Regions from separate parts of the Desulfosalsimonas sp. genome, predicted to be linked through region 3. Evidence: riboswitches for the same ligand, from Rfam matches in the RefSeq annotation. Region 3 holds a riboswitch; each other region holds the start of a gene.

Region 1 (10,092 bases), on a different contig from region 3:
TATACGGGGAATCCACCCCGAAGACCTCGGCGTTGATCTGGTAAAACTGCCGGTAACGGCCTTTCTGTGGCCGCTCTTTTCGAAACATGGGGCCGATGGTGTAAAAGCGGGCCGCAGGATCGGCTGCATAAATCTTGTGCTGGATATAGGCACGCACCACTGATGCGGTAGCCTCGGGCCGCAGGGTCAGCAGGGTGTCGCGGCTGCCGGCAAAGGTATACATCTCCTTTTCCACGATATCGGTATGCTCTCCGATGCTTCGCTGAAAAAGCGCGGCCTGTTCAAGTACGGGCGGCCGGATTTCCCGGAAACCGAAATTTTCGAAATGCCGCCTGGCCGTATCTTCAATGGACTGCCACACCGAAGTTTCCGGCGGCAGAATGTCTTTAAAACCCCTGACAAGCTGTATCATTAGCGTCCGCAAATCAACTGGACCGGTCAGGCCTGCTATAAAAAAGGCCTGCCGTCCCGAATGGAAATTATTGTGACCCTGCCGGTGATGATTATAATGATTGCAGGATAGTATGACATGGCCCGCAGGCCGCAAATTGTATAATCTTATATAGATACGAAAAATAACAAAATCTTGTCAACCCATATGTTGAACTTGACATCCCGGGCACGGACTATATACAAGAAAATTTATATATCCGGCAATATCCGGAAAATTCCGGCGCCCGGCCAAAACCGGCGAATCATTGCAAAGGCCGAAAAGGAGACCGATCATGGCAAGCGCAATAACCACGAAAAAACTCCTGGACATGAAAAAAAAGGGAGAAAAGATCACTGTTCTGACCGCCTATGACCATCCGTTTGCCCAGATGGCCGATGAAGCGGGCGTAAACGTGCTGCTGGTTGGCGATTCGCTGGGCATGGCGGTCCAGGGCGAGGCCACCACCCTCGGGGTGACCATGGATGAAATGATTTATCACACCCGTATTGTGGCCAAAGGCGCGCGCACGGCCATGGTGGTGGGCGACATGCCGTTTATGTCCTACCAGAGCGCCAGATCCGAGGCCCTGATCAATGCCGGCCGTTTTTTAAAAGAAGCCGGCGCATCGGCGGTCAAACTCGAAGGCGGGGCATCGGTGGCCGATACCATTGCCGCCATGACCCAAGCCGGTATTCCGGTCATGGCCCATATCGGGCTTACCCCCCAGTCGGTGCACCAGATGGGCGGGTTCCGGGTCCAACGGGACCGGGAACGGCTAATGGAAGACGCCCGGCGCGTTGAATCAGCCGGGGCCTTTTCCGTGGTCCTTGAAGGCATTCCGGCAGACATCTCAGCGGCCATCACCAAAAGCATCAGCATTCCGACCATCGGTATCGGCGCCGGGCCGGACTGTGACGGCCAGGTCCTGGTGATCCACGATATGCTGGGCTTAAACGGAGGCCATGTGCCCAAGTTTGTCAAACAATACGCGCAGCTCCGGCAAAACGCCATGGACGGGCTGCGCGCCTATGTTAAAGAAGTTGCATCAGGCGACTTTCCGTCTGAAGAGCATTGTTATTAACCCTATTGTTTTGCGTCAGATATCATGGATTCCAAGGGTGCTGTGAGCACGGACAAGTATATCAAGGCATTGATGGATATCAGCCATGCCATCAACTCGGATCTCTATCTCGAGGAGATCTTAAAGCTTATTGTCATGGTCACGGCCCAGGTTACCGGGGTGCAGATCTGTTCCTTGTGGCTGATCGAAGAAAACGACAGCCGGCCCCGCCTGCGCCTGAAGGCCACCCAGACCATTGAGCCCGCCTATGTCAAGGACCGGGTCTTAAACATCAACGAAGGCGTGGTGGGCTATGTGGCCGCGGAAAAACACCCTTTGATCATCAAGGATGTGTTGTCCGAGCCCAGGTTCAAGGAAAAGGACATGGCCCGGAGCCTGGGGCTCAAATCCCTGGCCAGTGTTCCTTTGCTCCATGATGAGCGGGTCATCGGTGTGCTCAACTGCTTTACCTCAGAGCCCCATGACTTCACCGACGTGGAGGTCAACCTGATCACCACCGTGGCCAACCAGGCGGCTGTGGCCATTTACAACTCAGAGCTGGTGATCAAGACCAAGGTGATCCAGGAAGAGCTGGAAACACGCAAGCTCGTGGAGCGGGCCAAGGACGCCATGATGCAGCGAAGCCGCATTGATGCCGACGAGGCCTATCGCCGCTTGCAGAAAAAAAGCATGGATTCGCGAAAATCCATGCGCAGCATCGCAGAGGCCATCCTGCTTTCAGAAGAACTTTACTGATATACATGCAAAGCATTTAACAAAAACCTTGACAAAAACCTCTCCTTGAACTAATAAATATTTGTTAACTTGCACAAAGGCGTGCAGGTTTTACTGATTATTTTACAGACAAAGGCGTCTCTATTGCACAACGGCGTAGAGGCGCTTTTTTTGTCCAAATTCGCATAAATATAATACATTGAAATAATTAACAATAATTTAATTCCGAAAAATTTGCACCAAGGAGGAAAATCATGTCTGAACTGCGTTTTTCCAAAAACAATGATGTACTGGGCACCGCCAACCGGGGCAATCCTGCAGAATCCGGTTTGTGCACCCTGTGCCGGGCCGACTGCCAGGGCAAATGCGAAACCTTCATGTCCAGCCTGGTGGGCCGCAAACTGCTCTATCCCCGAAGTTTCGGCATTGTCACCGCCGGGGCCAACAACACCACCCACGTGGGCGCATCCTACAATTCCCTGCGGATTCAGGGCTATGCCTACGGCTCCCACGGCCTGTCCCAGGGCCTGTCCACGGACCCGGATGACTGCATTTTCCCCAATGTGAGCCTGGAGACCGAATTTGGCAAGGAAATCAAGACCAAGGCCCGCGTTCCCCTGATGACCGGCGCGCTGGGTTCGACCTTTGTGGCGGCCAAATACTGGGATTCTTTTGCCATCGGCGCATCCCTGGTGGGCATACCCGTGGTCATCGGCGAAAACGTGGTGGGCGTGGACCGGGAATCGGAAATGGCCAACGGCCGGATCACCAAAGCCCCGGAGCTGGACCGCCGCATTGATTCCTACCTGCGCTACAATGACGGCTACGGCGCCATCATTGTTCAGATGAACGTGGAAGACACCCGAAACGGTGTTGCCGAATACATTGCAGAAAAATACGGCAACAAGTGCATCCTGGAACTCAAGTGGGGCCAGGGCGCCAAGGACATCGGCGGTGAAATCCAGGTCACCAGCCTAGATTATGCCATATTTTTGAAAAAACGCGGCTACGTGGTGGACCCGGACCCGGAAAAACCCTCTGTGCAGGAAGCCTTCAACCACGGCTCCATCACTTCGTTTGCCCGCCACAGCCGGCTGGGCGCCACCAACCTGGGCCGGGTGGATCTGGTTCGCGAAGAGTTCATGAAGAGCGTGGAATATTTGCGAAGTCTGGGATTTAAGCGCATTTCACTCAAAACCGGTTCCTACGGGATGGAGGAACTGGCCATGGCCATCAAGTTTGCCACGGACGCAAAACTGGACCTGCTCACCATTGACGGTTCGGGCGGCGGCACGGGAATGAGTCCCTGGAACATGATGCAGAGCTGGGGCGTGCCCTCCCTGCACCTGCATTCCAAGGCCCATGAATACAACAGCATGCTGGCCGCAAAGGGCGAGGATGTTGTGGATCTTTCCTTTGCCGGCGGGTTTGCCCTGGAAGACCACATCTTCAAGGCCATGGCCCTGGGCGCCCCGTACACCAAACTGGTGTGCATGGGCCGGGCCATCATGATCCCGGGATTTCTGGGCGCCAACATTGAAGGGGCCATTCATCCGGACCGCCGGGAAAAGGTCAGCGGAAACTGGGACAAGCTGCCCAAAACCGTCAGCCAGCTCGGGGCCACCCCGGAGGAAATTTTTGCCAGCTATTATGACGTGGAAGCCCGGGTGGGCAAGGACGAGATGAAAAACATCCCCTACGGGGCCATCGGATTCTGGACCCTGGCCGATAAGCTGACCTGCGGCCTGCAGCAGCTCATGGCCGGCGCGCGGAAATTTTCCATGCCCGAGGTGGCCCGGGAAGATCTTTTTTCCGGCAACCGTGAAACCGCGGAGATCACCGGCATCCCGTTTGTCTGCGACGCCAATGACGAAACCGCCAAAAAAATCCTCAACAGCTAAAGCCGCCAGAGCCTGTTTATAAGGCCCGGCTTCAAAAAAACCCGCAGCACGGCGTGCAGAGAGCCGCTGCTGCGGGTTTTTGCTTTTTTTGCCGGCCCGAAAATGGACAATTCCGAAAATCTGCGCTATAGATCACAGGCAGTTGTTTTGCACCAAACGCCAACAGGCAGGCAACCATGTCCGAAAATGCAGCAAAAATTCCCACAGTGCTTTCCATTGCCGGTTCCGACCCCTCGGGCGGGGCCGGAATACAGGCGGACTTGAAAACCTTTATGGCCGCCGGGGTTTACGGGGCGGCTGTGATCACGGCCCTGACCGCCCAGAACACCCGGGGCGTGGACGGGGCCATGGCCGTGCCCACGGAATTTGTTGACCGGCAGATCCAAAGCGTTCTGGCTGATATCCATATCCATGCAGTCAAGCTGGGCATGCTGCCCAACAGGGAGATATGCGAAATCATCGCCGGCCGGGTAAAGGATCTCACCGTTGTCTGCGACCCGGTGATGGTTTCCACCAGCGGGCATCAGCTCATTGACGATGCCGCCGTGGAGTCTCTGATGACACAGATGATTCCGGCTTCAGATTTTATCACCCCCAACCTGGCGGAACTCGAAATCCTTTGCCACGGCCCTGTCACGGACATGGAGGCCGCGGGCCGGCAACTTTTAAACCAATACCCTGATCTTTGCGGCGCGGTTTTAAAAGGCGGGCATTCACAGCAGGCAAAGGAGGGGGAAGGCACGGTCACAGACTGGTTCATCTTCCGGGGAAACAAGGCGGTCCGGGCGGTCACCGCAGCGCACCCCCATATCCACACCCGCAACACTCATGGCACGGGGTGCACGTTTTCCTCGGCTTTTGCGGCATTTCTGGCCCAGGGCAAGGGGCCTGAACAGGCGTTTTTCTCTGCCGTGGACCTGACGGCCAATCTCATTTCCATCTCAGCTGACCACGCCATCGGCGGCGGACACGGCCCCCTGCTGCACCACAAAATGGCATATACAGGGCGGGGCCATCACTGGTCGTAAATCACGGCCCCGGCCTTTTTCATGTTTTCCACGGCAATCCGGCCGCCTTCTTCGGTCACCGGCCGGGTGGCGGAAAGCAGCACCAGGGTTTCAAAGCCCTGGGCCAGGGCATCGATTACCGTTGCCTGCACACAGACATCCAAGGCAAGGCCGGCCACAAAAACCCGGTGAATGCCGGAGCGGCGGAATTCCTCGGCAAGACCGGTCTGGTCAAAGGCTGAATTCTGATCATGGTCAAAGCGCACGCCCTTGGTGATCACCATGGTGTTGGCCGGCAAGTTCAGGTCTTTGTGAAACGCGGCCCCGGGCGTGTCCTGCACGCAATGGGGCGGCCAGTCCCCGCCCTGCTCCGAAAAACTCACATGCCCCACCGGGTGCCAGTCCCGGGAGGCATACACCGGTACGCCCTTTTCCCGGGCCGCTTCAATCCAGGGATTGATCACGGAAACAACCTTGTCGCCCTCCTCGATGGGCAGGGCCCCTCCGGGGCAGAAATCGTTCTGCACGTCCACAATCAGCAGGGCATCTCCGGGCTTGAGCACTTCATTGGGCTGGGTCATGCGTTTCCTCCCTTGTTTCAGGCAGTGTTAAGTTTTAAGTGATTAAGTGTTAAGTAAAATCAGAAAGTTATTTTTTTATTGGTTGGCGATTATGCCAGTTTAATGCAGCGTACTTATCCGTACGTGAAATTCTGAGAAATTGCCCGTAACACAGATATTGGATTTTACGGCGCCATCATTTCCTTGATTGACCCGGCTTCAGGTGATACATACCTTTTCTTTATCATTTCATGCAAACCAGCGATGATTTCAAGGAAAAACCATTGAATATTTTTGACAGCCACTGCCATTTAAACGACAGGGCCTATGACAAAGACCGCGGCGCAGTCATTGAAAACGCTGCTGCAGCCGGGGTCCGGAAAATGATGATCGTCGGGATCACCGAAAAAACCTGCAAACAGGCCATAGAAATTGCAGAAGCGTATCAGGGCTGCTATGCATCTGTGGGCATCCACCCCCATGACGCGGCCTCATGCAGCGAAAAAACCCTGGCTGCCTTAAAAGAAATGGCCCGGAATCCAAAGGTAAAGGCCTGGGGCGAGACCGGCCTGGATTTTAACCGGATGTATTCGCCCGCAGATATCCAGGAAAAATGGTTTGTGCGTCAGATGGAGGCGGCAGGCGAACTGGACCTGCCCCTGATCTTTCATGAACGCGACAGCCAGGGCCGGTTTGCCGAACTCATCCATACCCGGGCGCCCAAAGGCATCCAGGGGGTGGTACACTGCTTTTCCGGCACTTCAGAAGAACTTCACCAGTACCTGGACATGGGCTTTTACATCGGTATCACCGGGATTCTCACCATCTCCAAAAGGGGTGCGGCCCTGCGGCAAATGGCGGAGACAATTCCGGAAGACCGCCTGCTGATTGAAACCGATGCCCCTTACCTGACCCCGGCACCGGAAAAAAACCAGACCCGGCGCAATGAACCGGCCTTTGTCAAACGGGTGCTGACAAAACTGGCAGAGGTGAGAAACACCGATGCCCGGGACTTGGCCCGAAGCTTGTGGGACAACACCTGCCGGTTGTTTGACATCAATGATGCAGGCCCGGCAATTCAATCCGTCAAAAAGGAAAACCTGCAATGAAAATCGGAATCATCGGCCTTGCCGGCTCCGGAAAAACAACGGTTTTTGAAGCCCTGGCCCGGGATTTTGCCGCCACCGGCGCCCGCACTGAAACCCGAATCGGAACCATCCACGTGCCAGACGAGCGCATTGACATCTTAAGTGAGATGTACCGGCCCCAAAAAACCATCTACGCCCAAGTGGAATATCTGCTGCCCGGAAAAGGCGAACAGAAAAAAGCCGGCAGCGAAGACAGCGCCCTGATGCGCGCGGTGCGCGACACTGATGCGCTGATCCACGTGGTGCGAAACTTTGCCGCATACGGCATGGAAGCCCCGGACCCGGAAAACGACTTTTTGCTTCTGGACCAGGAGCTCATGCAAACGGATCTCAGCGTGGTGGAAAAACGCCTGGAACGCATGGCCCTGGATGCCAAAAAGGGCCGGCCCGTGGACAAGGAGGAGCAGGCCCTGCTGGAGCAGTGCAAAAAGGCCCTGGAGCAGGAAACGCCCCTGCGGCACATGCCGGAAATCGGCCAATCCAGGCTTTTGCGCGGCTACGGGCTCATGTCGGCCAAACCCGCTTTGGTGCTTTTTAACAACGCGGACGAAGACGAGGCCCTTCCGACTGCGGGCCAAATCCCGCAAAAAGAGACCTGCCGGGTCATCCGGGGCAAGCTCGAACATGAACTGGCCCAGATGTCAAAGCAGGAGGCCGCGGAACTGCTCGAGGAGTTCAACATCGCGGCCCCGGCAACAGACCGTGTGATCCGGGCATCATATGAGATCCTGGGCCTGATCTCCTTTTTTACCGTGGGCGAAGACGAGGTGCGCGCCTGGACCATCGGCCGGGGCACCCCGGCACTGGAAGCCGCCGGGGCGATCCACTCAGATATCCAGAAAGGCTTTATCCGCGCGGAAGTGGTCTCCTACGAGGATCTGATGGCCGCCGGCTCCATGGCAGCAGCCAAAAAAAACGCCACCCTGCGCCTTGAAGGCAAAACCTATGAAGTGGCTGACGGGGATATCATCAATTTCCGGTTCAATGTGTAAAACCATTTAAACCATCACGGCAGAAGCACCGATGCTGGAATGCCACAGGCACTATGAGAATAACACCGTCTGGTTCGCGCTGTGCAACACTGATTGTGATACCCGCTTTTTTTACGCCCTGATGACGAAAAAACGCTGTTGACAACAAATCCGTGCATGCATTAAAAAACAGTATACCTGTCAGGGTGCCGGGAGACACCTGCAGAAGGTTTGGCGGGCGGCTTCCGGGTAAAAGGAAAGATGGTGCAAGTCCATCGCATACCAGCCGTTGCCGTGATCCGGGGACAACAACCGCATAAGGCCACTTTCAGGAAGTCTTTGCCTGGGGGGAAGGCGCGGTTCAAGGAAGATCCGTAAGCCGGAAAGCCTGCCCTGACGGAAGTCAAGAATTTTTGCTGGACAAAATTCTTCTGATAATTTTTATCAGGAGGTGTTTTGTGACAGCAGAAATCCATCATGCGTTCGGCGCCCTTATTTCCCGGCTGACCCGCCGTCAAAACCTTGCCCGCAAAGAAGCCGCCCAGGCTTTTGCCACTGTTTTAAACAATTCCACCACCCAAATGCAGCAGGGGGCTTTTCTTGCGGCCCTTAGGACAAAAGGCGAAACCGAGGCGGAAATCGCCGGCGCCTGGGATGCCATCTATCACCTGGACACGGTCAAAATCCCCCTCAGCCCCCGCCTGCTGCCTGTTGAAAACAGCGGCACCGGCATGGACACCTTCAAGACCTTTAACATCAGCACTGCAGCAGCCCTGGTTGCAGCCGCACGAGGTGTTTGCATGGCCCGGCACGGCTCCCGATCCATTACCTCAAGCTGCGGAACTGTGGATATGGCCGAGGCCCTTGGCGTGGATGTTGAATGCCCGGCCGAAATGGTGGCCAAAAGCATTGAAACCGCAGGTATCGGCCTTTTCAACGGGATGAGTGCCACTGTTCATCCCGGGGCCCTGGGCCGGATTCTGTCCCGGATTCACTTTGGCTCCACCCTGAATATTGCCGCATCACTGGCCAATCCGGCCATGCCCACAGTGGGTTTGCGGGGCGTGTATGACCGGGAAATGATCCTGCCGGTCATTCGCGCCATGAAAGCCATCGGCTACCAAAAAGCCGTTGTTGTCCACGGGGTGGCAGATGGCGCAGCTTCTGAGCGGGCCGGAATGGATGAAGCCTCTGTAATCGGCCCCACCTTTTGTGCAAGGCTTTTTGAATCCGGGGACATTGAAACCTTTACGCTTCATCCCCGGGCATACGGACTGGGCAAAGGCGATCCCGGGGACCTGGCGCCTTCAGGCAACATGGACACAGAGGCCCGCCGCTTTGTCCGCCTTATGTGCAACAAGGAAAACAGTCTCCGGAAAGAAGCCATCATGCTCAATGCCGCATTGATTTTCTATGCCGCGGACATGGTTGCAGACGTTGATCACGGCCTGGAAATCGCCGCCAATGCCATGGAAAGCGCCGAGACATTTGACACCTTGCGGGCCTGGGTTGCCGCCCAGAACCGGGACCCGGAGACAGGACTGCAAACCCTGGAGAAATGGATTCAATAGCCACAGCCCTGCAAACAATGGGATGATTGCCGCAGAGGAGGCCTTATGAGGATGGTTTTGACCGGCCGCAGATGCCTGGAAATCCAAAACAACAACAAACCGGAAAAAACCGGCAAGGACGGGGTGCGCCTTCGGGTGCTCTACTGCGCCATATGCCGGACCGATGCAAAGATGTGGGACCAGGGGCACCGGGATCTGATCCTGCCCCGGGTGCCCGGCCATGAAATGGCGGTTGCCGACACCCGGGGAAAACGTTACGTCATATGGCCGGGTGTGAGCTGCGGCGCATGTGCGCACTGCCGGGCAGGACGGGAAAACCGTTGTGAGCGGTTACAAATTCTGGGATTTCACAGGGACGGCGGTTTTGCCGACGAAATAATCGCCCCTGCAGAAAGCCTGATTTCCGTTGCCGAAACTCTGGATCCGGCCATTTCCTGTTTTGCCGAGCCAATGGGTTGTATTTTCCATGCCCTGGCAAACTTCCCTGTAAAGAAAAACCCGCGCTTTTTGATTTACGGCGGCGGCACCATGGGGCTTTTGGCCGGCCTCTTCATTCAGGCGGCCGGCGGCAATCCCATGGTCATTGAAAAAAACAAGGAAAAAATCCAGGCCGCAGGCCCCTTTCTCAGATCCACCGGAATAACTTGCACGACCCATACCAGCAAAAACGGCTTTGATGCTGTCATCAATGCCTGCCCGGATACCG
Region 2 (10,092 bases), on a different contig from region 3:
TCAGTCCGCAGTGGAGGCCATGAAGGCCGGGGCCTATGACTATCTGACAAAGCCTTTGGACTTTGACGAACTGAAGCTAACCATTGAACGGGCCCTTGAACACACCCGGCTCAAGCACGAAAACCAGAACCTGAAAGCCCGGCTGAAAAACCTTGCAGACAGCCGCCAGATTGTTTCGGCCAGCCCGCAGATGAAGTCCCTGCTCGATATGGTGGCCACCATCGCGCCTTCCGAGGCCACGGTTTTGATCACCGGGGCAAGCGGCACCGGCAAGGAACTCATTGCCCGGGCGGTTCACGCCAACAGCAGCCGCAGCAGCGGCCCCATGGTTTCGGTCAATTGCGCGGCCCTGACAGAGTCGCTTCTGGAATCCGAGCTTTTTGGTCACGAAAAAGGCGCATTCACCGGGGCGGACAAACGCAGGGAGGGACGGTTTGTCCGGGCGCACCAGGGCAGCCTGTTTTTAGATGAGGTCGGGGAAATGTCAATGGCCATGCAGGCCAAGCTCCTGCGGGTGCTCCAGGAGGGCGAAATCCAGCGCGTGGGCGGGGAAAACCCGGTTGCCGTGGATGTCCGGATTCTTGCGGCCACAAACAAGGACCTGGGGCAGATGGTGGCAGACGGCCAATTCCGGGAGGATCTGTTTTACCGGTTAAACGTGGTCAATCTCCACATTCCGCCCCTGGCCGAACGCACTGACGACATCGCCGCACTGGCCCAGCACTTCATCAACCAGTATGCCGGGCGGAACCGCAAGGCCATCAAGGGCTTTACCCCCAGAGCCATGGATGATCTGCTCAAATACCCGTGGCCCGGAAACGTCCGGGAACTGGAAAACGCGGTGGAACGCGCGGTGATCCTGTCGCCCGGCGAATACATCACGGAAAAAGACCTGCCCTTAAACATTTCGCAAAACAGCGGCCGGCAGCACCCGCAAGCTTCCACGCAAGCCGGTGCTGCCGGCGCTGATGAGGGCAGCTCCCTTGGCGAAATGGAAAAATCCGCCATTGCCGGCGCCCTGGAGCGCGCCAAGGGCAACAAGAGCGAGGCGGCCCGGCTGCTGGGCATCACCCGGAGAACCCTTTACAACAAGCTGGAAAAATACGGTCTCGGGTAAAGCCGGCAGCCGGGCCCTTTGCTCTGCGCCGGCAGCCGGGCCTGTTATGCGCCGCCGCCCTGTGCGGCCGCACTGCGTCCCGGCGCCTGCTTGTCTCCGCCAATGTCTTGTGCAAACAAGGCCATGCCCTTTTTCATGGCGCAGAAATCACCGCACATGGTACAGGTCTCGGCCTTTTCCGGGGCCCGGGAGTCCCTGATCCGCCTTGCCTCTTCAGGAAACATCAAAAGGCTTTCCAGATCCTGCCACTGCATGTCCCGCCTGGCCAAAGCCGCCATTTTCTCGCTTTCCCGCTGCTCCGGATATTTGGAGATATCGCCGATGCGGGCCGCCAGACGCGTGGCGCGCACCCCCTGACGGACATCTTCGGCATTGGGCAGGGCCAGGTGCTCTGCAGGGGTGATGTAACAGATCAGATCCGCCCCGTAGCGCGCAGAGCTGGCCGCACCGATTGCAGCGGTGATGTGGTCCAGGCCCGCGCCGGTATCGGCCGGAATCGGACCGAGCACGTAATAGGGGGCATTGCCTGACATCCGCTTTTCAAGCATGATATTGCCCTCGATTTCATCCATGGGCACATGGCCCGGGCCCTCCACCATCATCTGGCAGCCCGCGTCCCGGCCGATTTCGGCAAGCTCGCAGTTGACCACCATCTCTGCCACCTGGGCACGATCATGGCTGTCATGGATGGCCCCGGCCCGGATCCCGTTTCCAAGGGAAAGCACGGCGTCATATTTTTTCATGATCCCGCAAACCCGGTCAAATTGCTCGTATAAAGGATTTTCCCGGCCGGTTTTCTCCATCCAGGCCACCATGAACGTGCCCCCCTTTGAGGCCAGGCCGCCGTAGCGGAATTTCTGCCTGCGCAGCCGCTCGATGGTGTAGCGGTTGACCCCGCAGTGGATGGCCATGAAACTCAGACCGTCTGCAAGCTGTTTTTCAATGAGGTCAAACAGGTACTCGGGATCCAAGCGCGTGGGATCACCGGTTTTGCGTATGGTGTCGTGAAATGCCTGATACAGGGGCACGTTTCCCACCGGCAGGCTCGTGCTGTCGATTACCGCCCGGCGGATGGCGTCGAGATCGCCTGCGGCAGACAGCTCCATAAGGGTGTCTGCTCCCTCTGCTTCGGCCACCCGGGCTTTTTCCGCCTCCAGGGCGATATCGCAGATATCCGAGGATGTGCCGATGGAAGCATTGACCTTGGTGCGAAGGCCGCTGCCGATGCCCACCACCTTCTGGCCGGGCCGGGCGGGATTGTTGGGAATCACGATCCGGCCGGCTGCCACCTGACTGACAATCTGGTCCACGGGCAGGTTTTCGTCTTCAGCCACCTGCTGCATCAGGGGAGTGACCCGATTTTGCCGGGCCAGTTCAAGCTGGGTTTCCATGTTTTCTCCTTTTTAAAACAATTTTGATGAGTTCGGAAAAAATCGGCCCCGCCGATTTTCCGGTTCAAACAAAAACCCCGGCCAAATAAAAAAGGGCCCCGACCGGAGGTTTTCCTCCCGTCGGAACCCTTTGCCATCGGATTCCGATATCGCCTGTTGCAGGCACGTCTTCTGGCTTGCCGGATATCACCCGCCCCCGGGCCTTCCCGCAGGGGTTTAAGCCTGCAGTGGCCGCATCATTGATGCGAAAAGACGGTATTTCCGGTTACAGCGCCGGGTGCGCCGCGGATTTGCACCGCGTTCCGTTTGCCTGAACCGCAACATTTGCTGTTTCTGACTGTCGAAACATTTATAGCCCCTTTTGCCGCAGGTGTCAAGCCCGGCAAAAAGAGACAGAAAAGGATATATAAACAACCGCCCCGGCTCTCAATGGCCGGGAATATTTTGTTTCATGCTATTCCCGCGCCTCGATTTCCTCCCAGATCTTCTTCATGGTGTGTTGGACTATACGTTTCCGGTCGCGGTAACTGGTGTGGAGCAGGTCATGTGACTTGTGGGAACACGGTTTGCCCAAAAAGTCGTCATACAGTTTAATGATAAGCGGATTGTTATGGGACTGGCGCACGGGCGCTTGGCGATCTATATTATAGAGCGCTGCCTGGCGTGCCTGCCAGGAACTCTGGTATGCGTGTTTGCTCCGTGGCTGTCCACCGCCGCCCATGCAGCCGCCCGGACAGGCCATGACCTCCACGAAATGGTAATCTGCCTCTTTGTTTTTGACGGCCTCCACAACCTGCCTGGCACCCCGGAGGCTGTGGGCAATGGCAACCCGCACCGTGGGATTGCCTTCGCCCATATCAATGGTGGCCTCGCGGACGTGATCGAGTCCCCGAACCGCCTCCATCTCGATGGATTCCAGCTCAAAGCCGGTTACCTTCTTGTGGACCGTTCGCAGGGCAGCCTCCATGACACCGCCGGTTGTGCCGAAAATGGCCGCGGCCCCGGTGTATTCACCCATATAGATATTGTCAAAGCCCGAGGGTTCAAGCTCCGAAAGCTTTGTCCCTTCCCTTTTCAGCAACCGGGCGAACTCCCGGGTGGTGAGCACCACGTCCACATCCGGGACACCGTCGCGCATGAACTCCGGCCGTTGTGCCTCTTCCTTTTTTGCCGTACAGGGCATTATGGAGATCACCCGCATCCGCTTTTTGTCCACGTTCATTTTTTCCGCCAGGTAGGTCTTGGCGATAACGCCGAAGCACTGCTGGGGCGATCGGGTGGTGGAGATGTGGGGGCGCAGCTCCGGGTAGTTTTTCTCGGCATAATTGACCCACCCCGGACAGCAGGAGGTGAACATGGGCAAACGGCCGTTTTCCCCGAGCCTGCTGAGGAGTTCGGCGCCTTCCTCCATGATCACCAGATCGGCCGTGAAATTGGTGTCCAACACCACGTCCGCCCCAAGGTTTTTCAGGCCCGTGATGACCTGCCCCTCCACGTTAGCTCCCGGGGGCATGTGGAATTCCTCGCCCAGGGCCACCCTGAGGGCCGGGGCAAACTGGAATACCGTCACCACCTCGGGGTCGTAGAGGTAATCAATGACTTTTTCCGTGTCATCTTTTTCCGCAAGGGCCCCTACCGGACAGACCAGGATACATTGTCCGCAACTGACGCAATCCGAGTCGCCCAGGGGCAGCTGATCCCTGACGCTTATCTCCGTGGCCAGTCCCTTTTCCTTTATAACAAGCACGTCCGCCCCCTGGATTTCCCGGCAGACGGTTACACACCGGAAGCAGCGGATGCATTTGGACATGTCCCGTTCTATGGCGGTGGAGGAGCTGTCCTGTGTTCGCTCAAGGTAGAAGTGCGGGTAGTGATACCGGGTCTTCTGGAGTCCCACGAACTGTGCCACGTCCTGGAGCTCGCAGTTCCCGTGGCGGATGCAGGTGGCGCAGTCCTGGTTATGGTCGGCCAGAAGCATTTCCACCTGGAGCCGCTGTCTGGACCTCACCGCAGGAGTACGGGTGAGCACCGACATTCCTTCTTCCATGGGTGTGGTGCAGGATGTAACGATCTGGTGGTGAGGATCGTTTTTCCTCTGGATGTCGACCAGGCAGACCCGGCAGGTGCCCGGGACATGCCGGATGTCGGCCATCTCGCAGAGGGTGGGGATAAAATGGCCGGTTTTTTTGGCCACATTCAGCACGGTATCGTCGGCATTGAATTCAACCTTTTTGCCGTTGATATATCCAATCATGAAAAGCTCCTTATTGTTCGGTAATAACGGAATAGACCCGGTAGCAGCGCATGCACCGGCTTGCCTCGTGATACGCCTCATCAATGGAGATGGGTTCTTCCACCTCCTCGAAGATCCTTTTGCGGATTTCAGGATCCAGCTCCCTGACCTTGACCCGGTACTCGTGCTTGATGGGAATGGAGACGCCTTTTTTGATCATGGGCTGTATGGCATGCACCAGCCCGGACATCCGCAGGTCCGGGTTGAAACGAACCCGGCCGTGGGTAAGATAATTGTCGATACTCTCGGCACCACGCTCGCCCTGGGCCATGGCCTGGATAAGGGTGGCCGGTCCGGTGACGCAGTCGCCGCCGGCAAAGACCCCCTTGCGGGTGCTCATAAGGGCATCTTGTTTCACATCGATCATGCCCCACTTGTTGAAATCAACATTATCTTCGGGCAAAAGGAACCCGTGCTCGACCTGCTGGCCGATGGCCGGCACAACTGCATCGGTTTCAAGGCTGAATTCCGATCCCTCCATTGGTGTCACCGACCGCCGTCCGCTCTTGTCGGGTTCACCCAGTTCCATTTTGATCAGTTCCATACCCTTTACCCGGCCGTTTTCCGAAATGATTCTGGTGGGATGGGTAAGGAAATGGAAAATCACACCTTCTTTTTCCGCCCCCTCCACTTCCTCCTGGTCTGCGGGCATTTCGTTGCGGCTCCGGCGATACACCAGGTGGACTTCCCTGACCCCCATGCGCAGGGCCGACCGGACACAGTCCATGGCCACGTTGCCGCCGCCCACCACCACCATTTTCTCCCCGAGATCCATGGGGATGCCCCTGTCAATGTAATCATGGTTGATTTTAAGGAGCAGGTCGACGCCAAAGGCGTATCCTTTCAGCTTCGGGTCTTCTCCGATGGCTCCCATGGCCTTGCCCTTGTGAGTGCCCACCCCTAAAAACACCGCTTGATATCCGTCTGCGTAAAGGCTTTTCAGCGTAAAATCCCGGCCCATTTTCCGGTCGTAGAAAATCCTTCCGCCAAGGGTCTCGATGATACCGGTTTCCTTGCGCAGAACTTCCTTGGGCAAGCGGTATTCGGGAATTCCCGTGGCCGCCATTCCTCCCGGCACGGTTTTGGCCTCAAAGACGTCGACCGGATATCCCTTGAGCAAGAGATGATATGCCGCTGAAATGCCGGCAGGCCCGGCGCCGATGACCGCCACTTTCAGGTCGTCGGGTTTCTTTTCAGGGACCGAGTAGGCGGAGAACCAGTCGTTGGTGGTGTATTTTTCGTGATCAGCAACAAATCGCTTGAGCACCTTGATGCCAACGGCCTCGTCCACCTGGGTCCGGCGGCAGGCCATTTCGCAGAAGCGGACACAGACCCGGCCGCAGGTGGCGGCCATTGGGTATTTCTGAAGAATGACGCCCAGGGAGTGGGTGAACTTTCCGTCCTTGATATAGTCTATGTATCGCGGAACATCCACCCGGGAAGGGCATGCCTCGATGCAGGGGGCCGACAGATAAGTGGCCCCCGGCTGCCTGGCGGCGCCGTTTCGGTTCTCTATCTGGTGGAGGATCTCTTCTCTGAAATATCGCATCATTTCCAAAAGGGCCACAGTGGCTGTCTGGCCCAAACCGCACATGGAGGTTGATTGAATATGCTCGGCTATTGTCTCGATTTCATCGAGGGCCGATGCAGCGGCCTGGCCTGCGGCCATGGCCTCCAGTTTCGATTTGATGATCTGCGTGCCCACCCGGCAGGGTGTGCACTTGCCGCAGGATTCCCTGGCCACCCGTTCCATGTGCTGGAGCGCTGCATCCAGCAGGTCCACATCCTTTTCAAAGATGAAAAATCCGTGGCCGCCGAAAAATGCCTTGATTGGATTGCCTGGATTGAACTCGTCGAAATCCCGGAAAGCAGGATCTTCTTCGATTTCGTATATCTTCCGGTTCCGGTTGTCTATGACGTTGCCGTCCCAGGCCCCGAAAATGACCTTTGCCATGCGTGCCTCCGTATTGATTTGTTTAAAGAATTGGTTTCATAAACTATTATTTGGTTATCCGGTTAACTCCGGTTGCTTTACCATCTTTTATCTTCGTGCCCTTCGTGTACTTCGTGGTTCCAGTTCACACCACGAAGTACACGAAGAGCACGAAGAAATCAGAGGACCATATGGATGCCGGCTGCGACCTGGAGTTATTACTGGAGCGAACCGGATAACCAGGTATCTGGATTCATAAATTGCTGTTTTTCTGCATCGCCCGGTCGAGATAGATCTGGCGGGCCGCCGGAAACGGGCTGAGCGCGCGGTCAAAAATCCCGAGGGTATAGGCGATGGTCAGGCCGTAATTGGCCATGGGAACGCCGGATTTTCGTGCAAAAAGCTGTCTGGCAAGCATCTCCCGGCGGTTCCACATGCAGGCCCCGCAGTGAATGACAAGCTGATACCCACTTAGATCACCGGGGAAATCGTGGCCCCGGACAAAGGAAAATTCCAGTTTTCCGCCGACATATTCAGTCAGCCAGTTCGGGATCTTTACCCGTCCGATGTCTTCGTCAACCGGGTGGTGTGTGCATGCCTCGGCGATAAGAACATGGTCGCCCGGCCTGAGGGTTTCGATTGCCATTGCCCCTTCCACAAATGCCTCAAGATCTCCCTTGGCCCGGGCGAAGAGGATGGAAAAACTGGTCATGGCAATGGAATCCGGGGTGTCTGCCGCGACTTTGAGAAATGCCTGGGAATCGGTCACCACCAGAACAGGCGGGGTTTTCAAGAGATCCAGGGCGGCTGGCAGCTCGCTTTCTTTGACGACCATGGACAGCGCATTTCCGTCAAGAAGATCCCTGATCGACTGGACCTGGGGAAGGATCAGGCGTCCCTTAGGCGCTTCAATGTCGATGGGAGTGACCAGGATCGCAAGATTGCCGGGGGGGACAAGGTCAGCCACTATGGACGGTGCCTGCAGAAAACTGTCAGGGACCACTTTGATCAGGGCCTGCCGGAGATCGATCATCCCTTCGCCCCGGGTCGCCACTGCATGGACCAGGGCAATTCCCTGATCGGAAAGCTGCCGGCAGTACTGCTCGCCGGCTGATGACAGGTCGGATTTATTAAAAACCAGGATAACCGGGATTTCCCGCTGCTGCAGTTCCTTCAGGATCTCATCCTCAAAGCGGGTCCATTCACCGGCCGGGACAACCAGTATTGCCACATCCGTACGATCCAGTATCGCCCTTGTCCGGCTGACGCGCTGCCGGCCGAGGTCTCCGGAATCATCAATGCCCGCGGTATCAATAAAAAGAACCGGACCGATGGGAAGAAATTCCATGGGTTTTTCAACCGGGTCGGTCGTTGTTCCGGCAATATCGCTCACAATGCTGACCTGCTGACAGGTCAGGGCGTTGAGAATGGAACTTTTGCCCACATTTCGCCGGCCGTAAAGGCCGATATGCAGACGAAAACCTTTGGGCGTTTTGGCCATGCAGGCCCTCCTTTTCACTTTATTGCTATATAAGCAAAGCCCGCGTTCATGGAGCAGGATGAAAGCGGGCTTGTTCATACCATGATGATCCTGGCTCAAACGGATCAGAAATAAAAATCCCGTGCATCGCTGGTTTGAATTTGTTCAATCCTTTGGATAAGTTTGCGGCGTGTTGCATTGTCATCGAGCTGTGCAATTTCGTCATCGATCAGCTTTTTGCCCACAGCATGTGTCCTTTCCGACGCGTAATCGGTCAAATACTCGCTAAGCGTGGTCAGGGCATTGGGTGTGCAGAATCGTTTTATGAAACCGGGTATGGAAAATTCCATAAAATGTTCGCCCGTCCGCCCCAGGCGATAGCACGCTGTACAGAAACTCGGCAGGTATCCCTCCTCCAGAAGTTCGCGCATTATGGTATCAAGGGGCCGGATATCGCCGAGGGCAAACTGTTCGCGATCCATTTCCTGCACATCGCCGGACTCGGTGTAGCCGCCGATTTCAATCCGGCTGCCGGCATCGATCTGACTTACCCCGAATCCGAGAACAGTGCGGCGGACCTCGGCACGTTCACGGGCTGTGCAGATCAATCCCGTATAAGGGACAGCCAGGCGGAGCACGGCCACAAGATGATAAAAATCATCATCACTCACCAAATGGCCCTGTTGAAGATCCATGTTGCTGGCCGGCTGGAGGCGGGGAAAGCTTATGGTATGAGGGCCGACCCCGAAAGCGGCCTGGAGGTGGAGCGCATGCGCCACCAGTCCGAGTACCTCAAAGCGCCAGTCATAAAGTCCAAAGAGCGCCCCGATTCCCACATCGTCGCAGCCGGCAGCCATTGCCCGGTCCAGCCCGCCAAGGCGCCAGAGATAATCGCTCTTGCGCGTCCCCCGGGGATGTACCCGGGCATAGGTCCCGTGATGATAGGTTTCCTGGAAAATCTGATAAGTCCCTATGCCGGCTTCATGTACGATCCTGTATCCTTCTTCATCGAGCGGGGCGGCATTGATGTTGACTCTCCGGATTTCGTCGTGACCGCCCCGTGTTTCATAGACTGTCCGGACCGTGCGCGCGATAAAGTCGGCATCGTAGCGGGGATGTTCTCCATATACGAGGATCAGCCGCTTGTGGCCGACGGATTCCAGGGCTTTGACCTGTTTGCGGATTTCGCTGTCATCGAGGGTCCGCCGGACGGCTTCCTTGTTGCTGGATCTAAAGCCGCAGTAGGAGCAGTCGTTTATGCACTCATTGCCGATATAAAGCGGTGCGAACAAAACGATGCGTTTGCCGTAAACCCGATCTTTGAGCTCACGGGCGGTGTCATAGATCTCCTGTTTGAGATCAGGATCGCGGACAGCGAGCAATGTGGCTGTCTCATCCAGGTCAAGCCATTGCCTGTCAAGGCTCTTGGCCAGTATTTCCCGGATCCGGGAAGGCTCCGGCGCCGGTTTTTTCAGCAAGGTTTCAAAAAGGCCTTCATCGATAAAATCAATGCCCGGCCTTGCGTTGATGTTCATAATGTTTCTCCTGTTGCCATTCTGGCATCCCGGTTGGGCGAATCGCCGCGGCCGGTGCCGACATATCGGCCGATATTTTCTATCCGGAAGCGCTGTTCCGAAGATTCCAAAAGGCATGCCTTTGCCGGATAGATTTCATAATCGGCCCGATGGACCGCCGGCGTCATGTTGGGCATAAGCACGTTCGCTCCGCGCCGAAGTCCATGTTCGCGGCCGTTTTCTGTATTGACGGTGGCAAGGGCGGTGGTGCTGGCAAGGTTGCTTCGCGGGCAGGCAAGGCGGGCAAGGGCCATCATCTTGTAGGTCATTGTCTCGCTTGCCGCCACCCGTTCATGGGCGAAGT
Region 3 (10,092 bases):
TGTGCCCGAAGAATAAAAGGAAATCCGGCTCGACCAGCTATCCCGGCCATGAAAAGGGAAAAGGTCAATATTCCAGTCAACGCCAAGGCTTTCATAGGTGCCGGCGTTAAAGTATTCATACGGGTAGCCGCCGCCTTTATAGGATTCAATCTTGTCCTTGTAATCCATGAAAAACCCGGACAACCGGATCTTGCTCCATGCGTTTGTAAACTTGACCCCTGTGTCGTAAGTCCAGCCCTTTTCCGGGGTCAGCTCCGGGTTGCCTTTCAGCAGCCAGGAATCATAGTACAAATTGTTAAAAGAAGGCGCCCTGAAGGCTTTTGCTGCATTGGCAAACAGATTCACGGATTGTGTCAGCTGGAAATTAAGACCCAGACTGGGAGTGAATTCATCCTGGTCTTCACCGGCGGCGTCCGCATAAATCAATTGCTCCCGCATGCCCAGATCGATTTTCAGCCGCTGGAAAAACCGCTTGGTAATAATGGCAAACACGGCAACGTCATTGCGGTAATGATATCCATATCCGGTTTCAAAATTGGCAGCGCGGTGAATATATTCAAAGCCGGTTTTGACTTCAGCACTCAGGAAATCAAATTTGCAGTCTGTTGATAAACCGGTATTAAAATGCTTGTTTTTACTGATCCCGTCCAGAATTTTATAAGGTTGGTATTCGTAGGTTTTTCTTTCTTCATCCCCGTATTTGTAAAATGCTTTGAATCTTGCATTTTCCGTCTCATAGCGCAGGTTGGTAAAAATTTCATACTGCTCCTGTTCATTGGTGTCGATTCTCTGACCGGTTGTGGCGTCATATGTTTCATAGCCGGAATCCACGTAACTGGCCAGGCCGTCAAAATATAAATTTTCCGCGATATTGGCGTTTACGCTGGCTGAATACCGGTGAAGCGGTCTGGTATCGCTGTATTCCTTATCCGCAAAGTCATCATTGCGCCGAATTGAATTCATATGCTGATAATCAAACCCCACATTCACCCCCGGCCCGAGGTATTGCAGATGATGGTTGTGATAGCCGTAATCCCCGAATTCCACGGATGCCTTTGTCTGCCTGTGGCCGGAATTTTTTTTGGTGATGATATTGATGGCTCCGCTCATGGCATCGGCTCCGTACTGAATGGAAGATGCCCCTTTCATGACTTCAACCCGTTCAATATTTTCAAGGGAAAAATGGGATAATTCATAATTTTTGTTTCCGGAATTTTGAATCGGCATGCCATTGATCAGGACCAACTCGCCGCCCTCCACTCCGCGAATCGACAGCGAACTGCCCATCCCGGCTTTTACGCCCATGGGGGAATAGCCCTGAAATGAAAACCCGCCGATCCGGCTCAGTGCGTCAATGACGTTGTTGCCGCCGGTGCGCTTTAATTCCGAGGCTGAAAAAGACTGAATAAATTGAGGGCTTTCTTTTTCCGGAGAAGGAAACCGCTCAGATGTGACCACAATATCCTCCATGACTGTGGTGTTGTGAGCGGATCGCGCATTTGCGGAATTTTGCGTGCAGATGCATAAAATGAAAAAACAGAGAATCAATAACAATTTTTTGCCCATGGTGCCTCCTTTACCGTTGTCAATGGAAATGCCGCAGCAGCCGGTCTTGTCATGGAGAAACCTGGGCATATGCGTTTTCAATAAAAAAATCCCGGATCGTATACACGATCCGGGATTTCCCTTTTTTATCCGCAGAATCCGCCCGGGGCACAACGTTGCCGGCGCAGTCAAACCCCTTATGGTTATTCAGACAGGTCTTCTGACTTGCGGATCAATCTACTTGCTGCGCCTTCCCGTTCATAAAAACAGTGGCAGTTCTGCAGCTTTCGTCCCCGTTTACAGCCGCGGGCCGGTCCCTGACTCACACAGGGTTCCCTCCTGGCAGGCTCCTGTAAAACAACGTTTCGAAAAACACTTTATAAAAGCCGGCGCCAGGGTCGCATTGCGAGCATCCGAATAATTGTCCACATTTAAATACAATGGCAAAACCCTGTCAAGGGTCATGTTTATAATCGATATGCTGTATTTTTTTACTGAGCTTACAAAAACAGAGAGTTGCAAACTTCAAAAAATATCTTCCGCGTCTTTTTCCCGGCCCGAATGCCGGGGCTCAATTCCCAGCCGGCGAAGGGTTTCCGGGCGGGGCACGCCGTTTGGGTCATATCCCCGCAGCCGGTAATATTTCTGCAGCATGGCCTCCAGGGGAACCGTGCTTTGGTCGGCATCACAGGCCCGCCCCTCGGTGAGCAGGCGCAGCGGAAGGCTATCGTCTTTTCTGGAAATGCCTTCCCGGGTGTTCATATAGCGCTCCAGCACATGGACCCGTTCTCCGGCCTTGTAAAAATCCCGCATGCCCTGGTAGGGCACATAGCGGCTGCCCATAATGGCATGCCACAGCTCCGGATAAAGGCTGACATCCATTAAATTCAGCGCCAGCCGGGAAAAGTTCTGATTGAGCAGCCGGATGACAAACTTGGGTGAAAAACGAATCAGGGGCGGCTCCAGGAATACGGCAAAGGAGGTAAACAAACACACGTGCAGGCAGTTAATGGCGCAAAAGACATCTTCCATGAACTTGACCATGTAGGGTTTCCAGCGCACAGCCCGGGGCTCGGCCATTCCCAGGATCACCTCCAGGCCCACCATGTAGGATGACAGATGGCAGCCGCCCCGGTTGGCCGTGGCATAGGAAAGCCCCTGGCCGACAGAACCCCGGGGATCATAGCCGGGCAGTTCCATTCCCTTGACATGCATGGCAAAATCCTCCCCCCCGTATTTCCGGGCCGCGGCAGCAGAGCCCAGGGCCAAATCCCGCCCCAAACCCCGGCGCATTGCCATATCCGTTATCATTCCGGAAATTTTATCAGCGGCTCCGAATTTCAGATCTGTTTCCAGCAGTCCCTTTTGACCGGCTTCCATGGCCCAGGCCAGGGTCCCGCCCGTGGAAATGGTATCCATGCCGTAATGGCTGCACAATTCATTAAAATCGGAAACCGCTTCCGGGTCAAAGATCTCCAGGTTGGCGCCCAGCAGGGTCATGGTCTCATATTCGGGCACATGCCGTTTTTCCCCCCGAATGGTGCCCCGGTGGCCGCAGAGAATGGCGCAGGGTTTACAGGTGTCATGCTTTGTGTCAAACCGCTCGGCCATGGCCTCGCCGGAGAGTTTGCGGGCGCTGCCGTGACTGCCGCCGGTAAAATTGCGCACCGGCAGGATTCCGGCGGCATTGCCGGTATTGAGATTGGCATTGGTGCCGTAATCCCGGAAAGCGCCGGCTGTGACGCCATTTCTGTGGATATATTTGAAAAACAGGCGATTGGCTTTATCAAAGCGTTTTTTGTCCGCCGGCACAATCTTGTATTCTTTTCCCTTTGCCACAATGCCCTTGAGATTTTTGACCCCCAGCACCGTGCCCATGCCGCCCCGTCCCAAAAAACGGTGGCCGGAGCGGATATTGGCAAACCGCACCCGGTTTTCCCCGGCCGGCCCGATGACCAGGGCACCGGCACCGTCCTGCAAAAGCGCCTTTTCCGCATCCGCCGTTCCTGTTCCCCAAAGGTCATCTGCGGGCACAAACACGGCACCGCCGGCATCCACCCGCAAATAGACCGGGGATTTTGCCCGGCCGGAAATCACCATGGCATCCCACCCGGAAGTCTTTAACGCCATGCCAAAGGGACCGCCGCAGGAGCTGCTGGCCATCAGGCCCGTAAGCGGCGATTTGGTCACGGCCTCAAACCGTCCGGAGCAGGCTGCGCCCGTGCCCATAAACACCCCGGTTGCCAGGACAAACAAATTCTCCGGTCCCAGGGGATCAATGCCTGGGGCCATCCGGTCATAAATCAGCTTCAGGGCAATGCCTTTGCCGCCCAGATATTGTTGCCGGTCTGTATCACTGATGTAAGAAACACCAAACGTCTGACGCGTTAAATCCACTTCCAGTACCCGGTTGCTGGTTCCTGTGATCTCCTGCATGCAAGCCTCCCTGCCTTCCTGTTTGAACAGCAATGGATATACATTCTGGTTCGTTTATGATAGGAAATTGTTTATTAAATTATAAAAAAAAACAAGCTCAATCAACAATTGCCCAGGGCCCGCAACGCTTCCCGGTCATCCACCAACGGAGCAGGAGTGAAGAAATGCCCCAGTTTGACTACGCGTTTCTCAGTCATCCCAAAATCATCTCCGGTGCCTGCAGCCTGGAAAACATCCCGGCCGAACTTGCAGCCAACAACGCCTGCAAGCCCCTGATTATCACCGACCGGCCGGCGGTGGCCCAAAAACCGGACCGGTTCCTGATCCGGGCATTTGACGATTCCGACTGTCTGATCGGCGCCGTGTTTAACCGGTTGGAAAATTATGCCGGCATCAGCCTGGCATGGCAGGCCGCAGACATTTTTGTCCGCCGGGGCTGCGATGCATTGATCGCACTTGGCGGCCCCTTGTCCGCGGACCTGGCCCGGGCCGTCAATATCCTGGTTTCTGAAAACACCCCGGATCTTTCGGCTTTTTTCAAGGGCGCGGCCCTAAACAAAAAATTATACCCATTTGTGCTGGTGCCTGCCGGGGATTTGCACGGCACCGGCGCCGGCAACACCCTGATTCTGGATTATCAGCGTTTTTGCTCGGAATTTCTTGCCCCGGATGTCATCGTGCTGGACAAACGCATGCTCCGTGGACAGCCGGCGCCTCAAACGGCCCAAAGCGCAGCCATTGCCGCAGACAACGCATGGAGCGCCCTTGCCGGGCCCAATCCCGGCCCAATCCGGGACGCGTTTGTCCATACCGCCCTCCGGCTTTTAAACCAGAACATAGACGCCGCCCTGGCAGCGCCGGGCCGGGACAAGCCCTGCCTGGCCATGGCCAACGCAGCCGTGATTGCCGCCATTGCCGCTGCCAACGCCGCACCGGGAATTGTGCGCGTGGTTTCAGAAGAACTGGCCCGGATGACCCGCATCCGAAGGGGTGTATTTACCGGCCTTCTGGCGCCTGCAGCCCTGGAAAAATCCCTGGAGCAAAACGGCCCGCCCAGGCCCGAACTGCTGCTGGCCGTGGCCGGCATGGAATCCTATGCGGCCACCCCGGAAAAACAGCGGCCCGCCAGGGGCGCAGATATGCTCAAAGCCCTGTTTGACAAAATTCAAAACTCCCTGGGCCAAAGCCTGGAATCTTTGCAAATCCCTTTTTACCAAATCCGGCAGGCCTGTGAAAACGCTGCATCCAGGCCGGATGCCGGAATAACCGCCGCCGAGGCGCTGGATCTGGCCGGCCGGGCCTGGAAAGGAGCACCCGAATGAACCGTTTTACCCCGTTTTCAACCGCCCCGGCCGACCTTGGCCACTATCCGGAGATCCGCCCGAAAACCAGTTATTTCCGGAAAACCTACATTGCTGTCATGCTGCTGGTGGTGGGCCGGGGACTTGAAGCCGCTGCCAGGGTGGATCCGACAGTACGGCGCATTTTTCAGCACCTGCCCGACGGATTCTGTCTTTGCCTGGGCGTGGGGCCGGCAGGCCCATGGATGATCGCCAAAAAGGACAAAAAAGGCCGCCTCCGGTATCTGGGCTGGCGGCGCCGGGCAGCCAGGGCCCACCTGCGCCTGGCCATCAAAAACCTGGCCTCGGCCATGCGGGTGTTCACCTTTCAGGAATCCACGGCCCAGGCCTTTAACTACGACCGGTTCACGGTGGAAGGCAGCCTGCCACAGGCCCTGGCGTTTATGCGGGCCCTGGACCGGGTGGAGGTCTATCTGCTGCCAAAAGTTATTGCCCGGCTGGCTGTCAAACGCTATCCGGGCAGCTCGGAACTGCCGGGCTGGAAAAAGCATCTCAACCGCATCCGGATCTATTTGCGCGCCTTTTTTCCGGACCTGATCCGGGTGATTTACAAAAACATTTAAAAACCGGGAAAGGAATCGCCATGATCCTGCCGGAATTTTATGATTTCTGCGGCCGGGCCAAGATCGTCTCGGGGGAAAACGCCCTTGAAAAAATACCGGCGCTGCTTGCCGGACTGGACGCCGGCCGACCGCTGATCATCACGGATCCCGGGGTGGAAAACGCCGGGCTCGTGGATGTGGTCAAACAGGCCATGGCCCCCGGCCTGGAATCCGCACCGGTTTACAGCGATGTTCCCGTGGATTCCGACTACCATGTGGTAGACCAAATCGCCGGCGTGTACAGGGAAAACCAATGCGACGCCATCATTGCCGTGGGCGGCGGCTCGGTGATTGACACGGCCAAGGGTGTGAACATCGTGGTCTCGCTGGGCGGCAAAACCCTGCTGGACTACCAGGGAGCCGGTGCGGTGCGCAAAAAACTCAATCCTTTGGTGATTCTGCCCACCACCGCAGGCACGGGATCAGAAATGACCCTGGTGGCCGTGATCGCCGATCCGGAACGCCGGGAGAAAATGCTCTTTGTCTCCTATTTTCTCCTGCCGGACCTTGCCGTGCTCGATGCCCGCATGACCCGGACCCTGCCGGATTTTATCACAGCGGCAACAGCCATGGACGCCCTGTCCCACGCCTGCGAGGCCTGGTACTGCATGGAAAAAAACCCCCTAAGCGATACCCTGGCGTTTCAGGCCATTGGCCTGATCAGCCAAAACCTGCTTTATGTGATCAAAAACCCCGAAGACACACAGGCCCGCCTGGCCCTGGCCAATGCCTCCACCCTGGCCGGGGCGGCATTTTCCAACTCCATGGTGGGAATGGTGCACAATCTCGGCCATGCCACAGGCGCGGTGTGCCACGTGCCCCACGGAAATTGTATGGCGGTTTTGCTGCCCTACGGCCTGGAATACAACCTACACCGCAGGAACGAAATCATCGGCCAGCTGCTGTTGCCCCTGGCCGGGCCGGAAACCTATGCCGCAACACCCCGGAACCAACGGGCCGAAAAAGCAATCACTTTGATCCGGCAGTTTAACCAGGATCTGCATGATGCCATTGGCGGGCGCCATCCCCGGTTTCTATCAGAAATCCGGGACCGCGACGGCCGGCGCCTGGTGGAAAAAAACATGCTGCCCGAGATTGCGGAAAAAGCCTTAAGCGACGGGGCACGGGTGCCCAACCCCGAGGAACTGCTGGCAGATGATGCGCATATGGTGCTCGAATATGCCTGGGAAGGCACACCCCTGGACCGGACAAAAATCAAAACCGGGTAAGCCCGGTTTTACAAAACCACTTGCATAGACATCCGGAAGATGGGCCAACTTTTTCCAGCTACCTGACCCAGTCAACGGGCCTGGGCCTGCGGGAAGGGGTTCTGGCATATGTATGGGCCGGATAGCCCAAGGTCAGGCAGGCATAGGCCCTGCGGCCCCGGGGAAGGGATGCAAGCTTTCGAAGAGCCGGGAAAATTTTCAGGGCCAGGGTCACAAATCCGATATAACAGGTGCCCAGGCCCCGGGCATGGGCGTGGTTCATGATATTGGCCGCCGCGATATTGCTGTTTTCGCAGTGAAACCGCCCCTTTTTGGGCGCATGCACCAAAATCAGCACCGGCGCATTGTGCAAAATCAGATCCCGGCCGGCTGCCTGCTGCTCAAGATACCAGGGCATGGGCTCCATGTAGCGCTCCAGGTCATTTCCCGGTGCAAGCTTTTGAAGGGTCTTGTAGACGAGCTTTCCCAAACCTTTTCGGCTGTGACGGTACGCCTTTGCCCCGATGCCGAAAACGGCTGCGGAAAGGGCCTGTAAAACATCTTTGTTTGTGATCACCGTAAAGGCCACATCCTGCTTGTTGCTGGCTGTGGGACTCCAGGCGCACAGACCCAGGATGTCTTCAATAACCGCATCCGGCACCCTGTCGGCCTTATACCGGCGGATGCTTCTGCGGCTGCGCACAATCCCGACAAACACCTCCGGGTTCAGGCGCTTTTTGTCCACCGGCCGGGTCTGTGCAAAATCGATCCCGTCATGGACAATGGCGTCTTTGGGGCATACCGCAACACAATGGCCGCACAGACTGCAAAATCCGGGTGCCGCGGGTTCGGGACAGCCCTTGACTTGCCGCCAGACCCCGGCCACACAGTCTTTGACACAAAGCCCGCACAAATTGCAGTGCTCTTCAACTCTTGCGATTCTCAACTTTCCGGCTCCGTTTCACCAATGGGGGTTTCGGGCAAAGCTTATGCTGTGAGGGGGGATTGTAGCAGATGACAGGATGGGTGACAAAAAAGCAACCAAAAATCGAAAAGCATCCGGGCGGAAAATGGGTTGGCGGACCCGGTGCCGGATCAGTGGGTTCTTTTCCATAGATGGCGGACCTTGGTCCTTCTGTCATCCCAGGTGGAACCCACGAAATATTTCCAGTCCGGGGTAAAATAGACACTGCCACCATTGGTCAGATGAACTTTCTTGAGGTGCTTGTAATACTCAATGCCGCCGCGGACAGTAGTGACTTTTTTCACCCGGCGGACTTTCTGATTCCACCAGGTGCCGTTTTTCAAATAGGCCTCTTCATAAGTCTTCCCGTTAAGGTCCAGCACCCGTGCCTTCTTGCCGTCGGAATGCATGTAAATCATGCTACCTGCCCAGGCCGTAGACGCAAGCAGGCCAAAACATAAAATCACTGCAGACAATATCCAAACACTTTTTTTCACCTGTTTTCTCCTTTCATTTTCATCTTTTCAGCAAGAGATCAACATAGGTCCGCCAACCCCGGGGAATAAAAATATCGTCCTGATCCAACTCGAAAAATTACTTATACACATTGCTATTACCCTTTTTAAGCAAATCAATCAAGCTTTTTTCCGGCCAGTCAGAAGCAATAAACAAGGACCGAACTCAGGCGTTCCACATGCGCGCGGTGTTTTTTCCCGCTGCCTTGGCCCTGTACATGGCCCGGTCAGCGCGCTCCAGCAAATCCTGGGGCATGAGGCCGGCCTCGTACCGGGCAACGCCGATGCTTACAGTCACATGAATCTTGACTCCCGGCCGGGGCACCACCGGATGCTGGCCAAAGGCCAGCCGGATGCGTTCGGCCACCTCCATGGCCCGGGCTCCGTCCGCGCCCGGCATGATCACGGCGAACTCCTCGCCGCCGTAGCGGCATGCCAAATCAGCCTGCCGCACGTGGGCCCGGATGGTGTCTCCCAGACGGGTTAACACCTGGTCGCCCTGGATATGGCCGTATTGATCATTGAACTGCTTGAAATCATCCACATCCAGCATGAGAAGCGACAGCGGCTGGCGCAGGTTTTCGGCCTTCTGGATTTCCGGGCCGATATGGGCCCGGAAAAACCGCGAATTGTGCAGCCCGGTCAGGGCATCTGTAAAGGCCAGGTCCATGGCGCGGCGCTCATTTCCCACAGCTTCTTCGCGCTCCCGGCGAAGGGTGCGGATCCGGTCGGCCAGGGCGAACGACAAGAGCACCGCCTCAACTGCAGAACCGATCTGGTAGCTGTGAAAACCCATGGTGGTAAAGGAAATCATGCCGCTGTAAGTCAGGGCAAAAATCAGGGTCCCGGCGGCATAGATGCTCCAGGCCAGCAAATAATAGCGGGCCGGACCGAAACCCTGCCGCCAGACCATGACCGCGGCGGCAATCAGCACAAACGGGGCGGCGGTGCCCAGAATACTGAAAAAGGTGGCCAGCAGGGAAAACCGGAGCAAAAAGGACAGGCCGGCCAGCAGGGCCCCCAGCACAATCAGGGCCTGAATGATAAGATCCATGCGCGGTGCGTTTTTTCTGGTTTCAAGAAAATAGCGGGTAAACACCCCGGCGGTAATAAAAACCAGGGACAGGAAAAACAGGGTCATCCGGGTGTCCAAAGCCCGCCTGCCCGCAAACATATACTCCAGAGTCAGGCCGTTTAGGCCGAAAAAATAAAGCAGCACACAAAACATGTAGGCCACATAATAAAGATAGGCCCTGTCCCGGAGGGAGAGAAACAGAAAAAGGTTATACATGGCCATGGCCAAAATAATGCCATAATAAATCCCGTAACCTGTGGCAGCGGCGCGCTGATACGACAAAAACGCCCCGTCTGTATAAAGCTTCATGGGCAGGGTGAGCACCCCCTGGCTGACAAACCGGGCGTATATGGTCCAGGAATCGGATTTTTCATCCGCAAACGCCC

What was found. Region 3 has a riboswitch for cobalamin ahead of ACTCIA_RS12955 (TonB-dependent receptor). Riboswitches for the same ligand answer to the same signal wherever they lie in the genome.
Region 1: another riboswitch for cobalamin. It lies ahead of trpD (anthranilate phosphoribosyltransferase); the one in region 3 lies ahead of ACTCIA_RS12955 (TonB-dependent receptor).
Region 2: another riboswitch for cobalamin. It lies ahead of thiC (phosphomethylpyrimidine synthase ThiC); the one in region 3 lies ahead of ACTCIA_RS12955 (TonB-dependent receptor).

Annotation. Positions count from the first base shown of each region.
Region 1 covers NZ_JBSRLA010000041.1:536-10,627, reverse strand. The annotation lists gene hisS (histidine--tRNA ligase) at 1-412, opposite strand, end outside; gene panB (3-methyl-2-oxobutanoate hydroxymethyltransferase) at 726-1,514, shown strand; gene ACTCIA_RS10800 (GAF domain-containing protein) at 1,539-2,249, shown strand; gene ACTCIA_RS10795 (glutamate synthase-related protein) at 2,483-4,129, shown strand; gene thiD (bifunctional hydroxymethylpyrimidine kinase/phosphomethylpyrimidine kinase) at 4,306-5,157, shown strand; gene ACTCIA_RS10785 (nicotinamidase) at 5,145-5,717, opposite strand; gene ACTCIA_RS10780 (TatD family hydrolase) at 5,981-6,805, shown strand; gene ACTCIA_RS10775 (DUF933 domain-containing protein) at 6,802-7,836, shown strand; cobalamin riboswitch at 8,003-8,225, shown strand; gene trpD (anthranilate phosphoribosyltransferase) at 8,274-9,386, shown strand; gene ACTCIA_RS10765 (zinc-dependent alcohol dehydrogenase) at 9,432-10,092, shown strand, end outside.
Region 2 covers NZ_JBSRLA010000007.1:23,263-33,354, reverse strand. The annotation lists gene ACTCIA_RS02800 (sigma-54-dependent transcriptional regulator) at 1-1,117, shown strand, start outside; gene thiC (phosphomethylpyrimidine synthase ThiC) at 1,162-2,508, opposite strand; cobalamin riboswitch at 2,653-2,837, opposite strand; gene ACTCIA_RS02790 ([FeFe] hydrogenase, group A) at 2,963-4,762, opposite strand; gene ACTCIA_RS02785 (FAD-dependent oxidoreductase) at 4,773-6,755, opposite strand; gene hydF ([FeFe] hydrogenase H-cluster maturation GTPase HydF) at 6,988-8,235, opposite strand; gene hydG ([FeFe] hydrogenase H-cluster radical SAM maturase HydG) at 8,340-9,749, opposite strand; gene hydE ([FeFe] hydrogenase H-cluster radical SAM maturase HydE) at 9,746-10,092, opposite strand, start outside.
Region 3 covers NZ_JBSRLA010000056.1:13,674-23,765, reverse strand. The annotation lists gene ACTCIA_RS12955 (TonB-dependent receptor) at 1-1,647, opposite strand, end outside; cobalamin riboswitch at 1,740-1,928, opposite strand; gene ACTCIA_RS12950 (aldehyde ferredoxin oxidoreductase family protein) at 2,071-3,981, opposite strand; gene ACTCIA_RS12945 (iron-containing alcohol dehydrogenase) at 4,146-5,303, shown strand; gene ACTCIA_RS12940 (hypothetical protein) at 5,300-5,905, shown strand; gene ACTCIA_RS12935 (iron-containing alcohol dehydrogenase) at 5,926-7,173, shown strand; gene ACTCIA_RS12930 (nitroreductase family protein) at 7,232-8,098, opposite strand; gene ACTCIA_RS12925 (hypothetical protein) at 8,248-8,613, opposite strand; gene ACTCIA_RS12920 (sensor domain-containing diguanylate cyclase) at 8,798-10,092, opposite strand, start outside.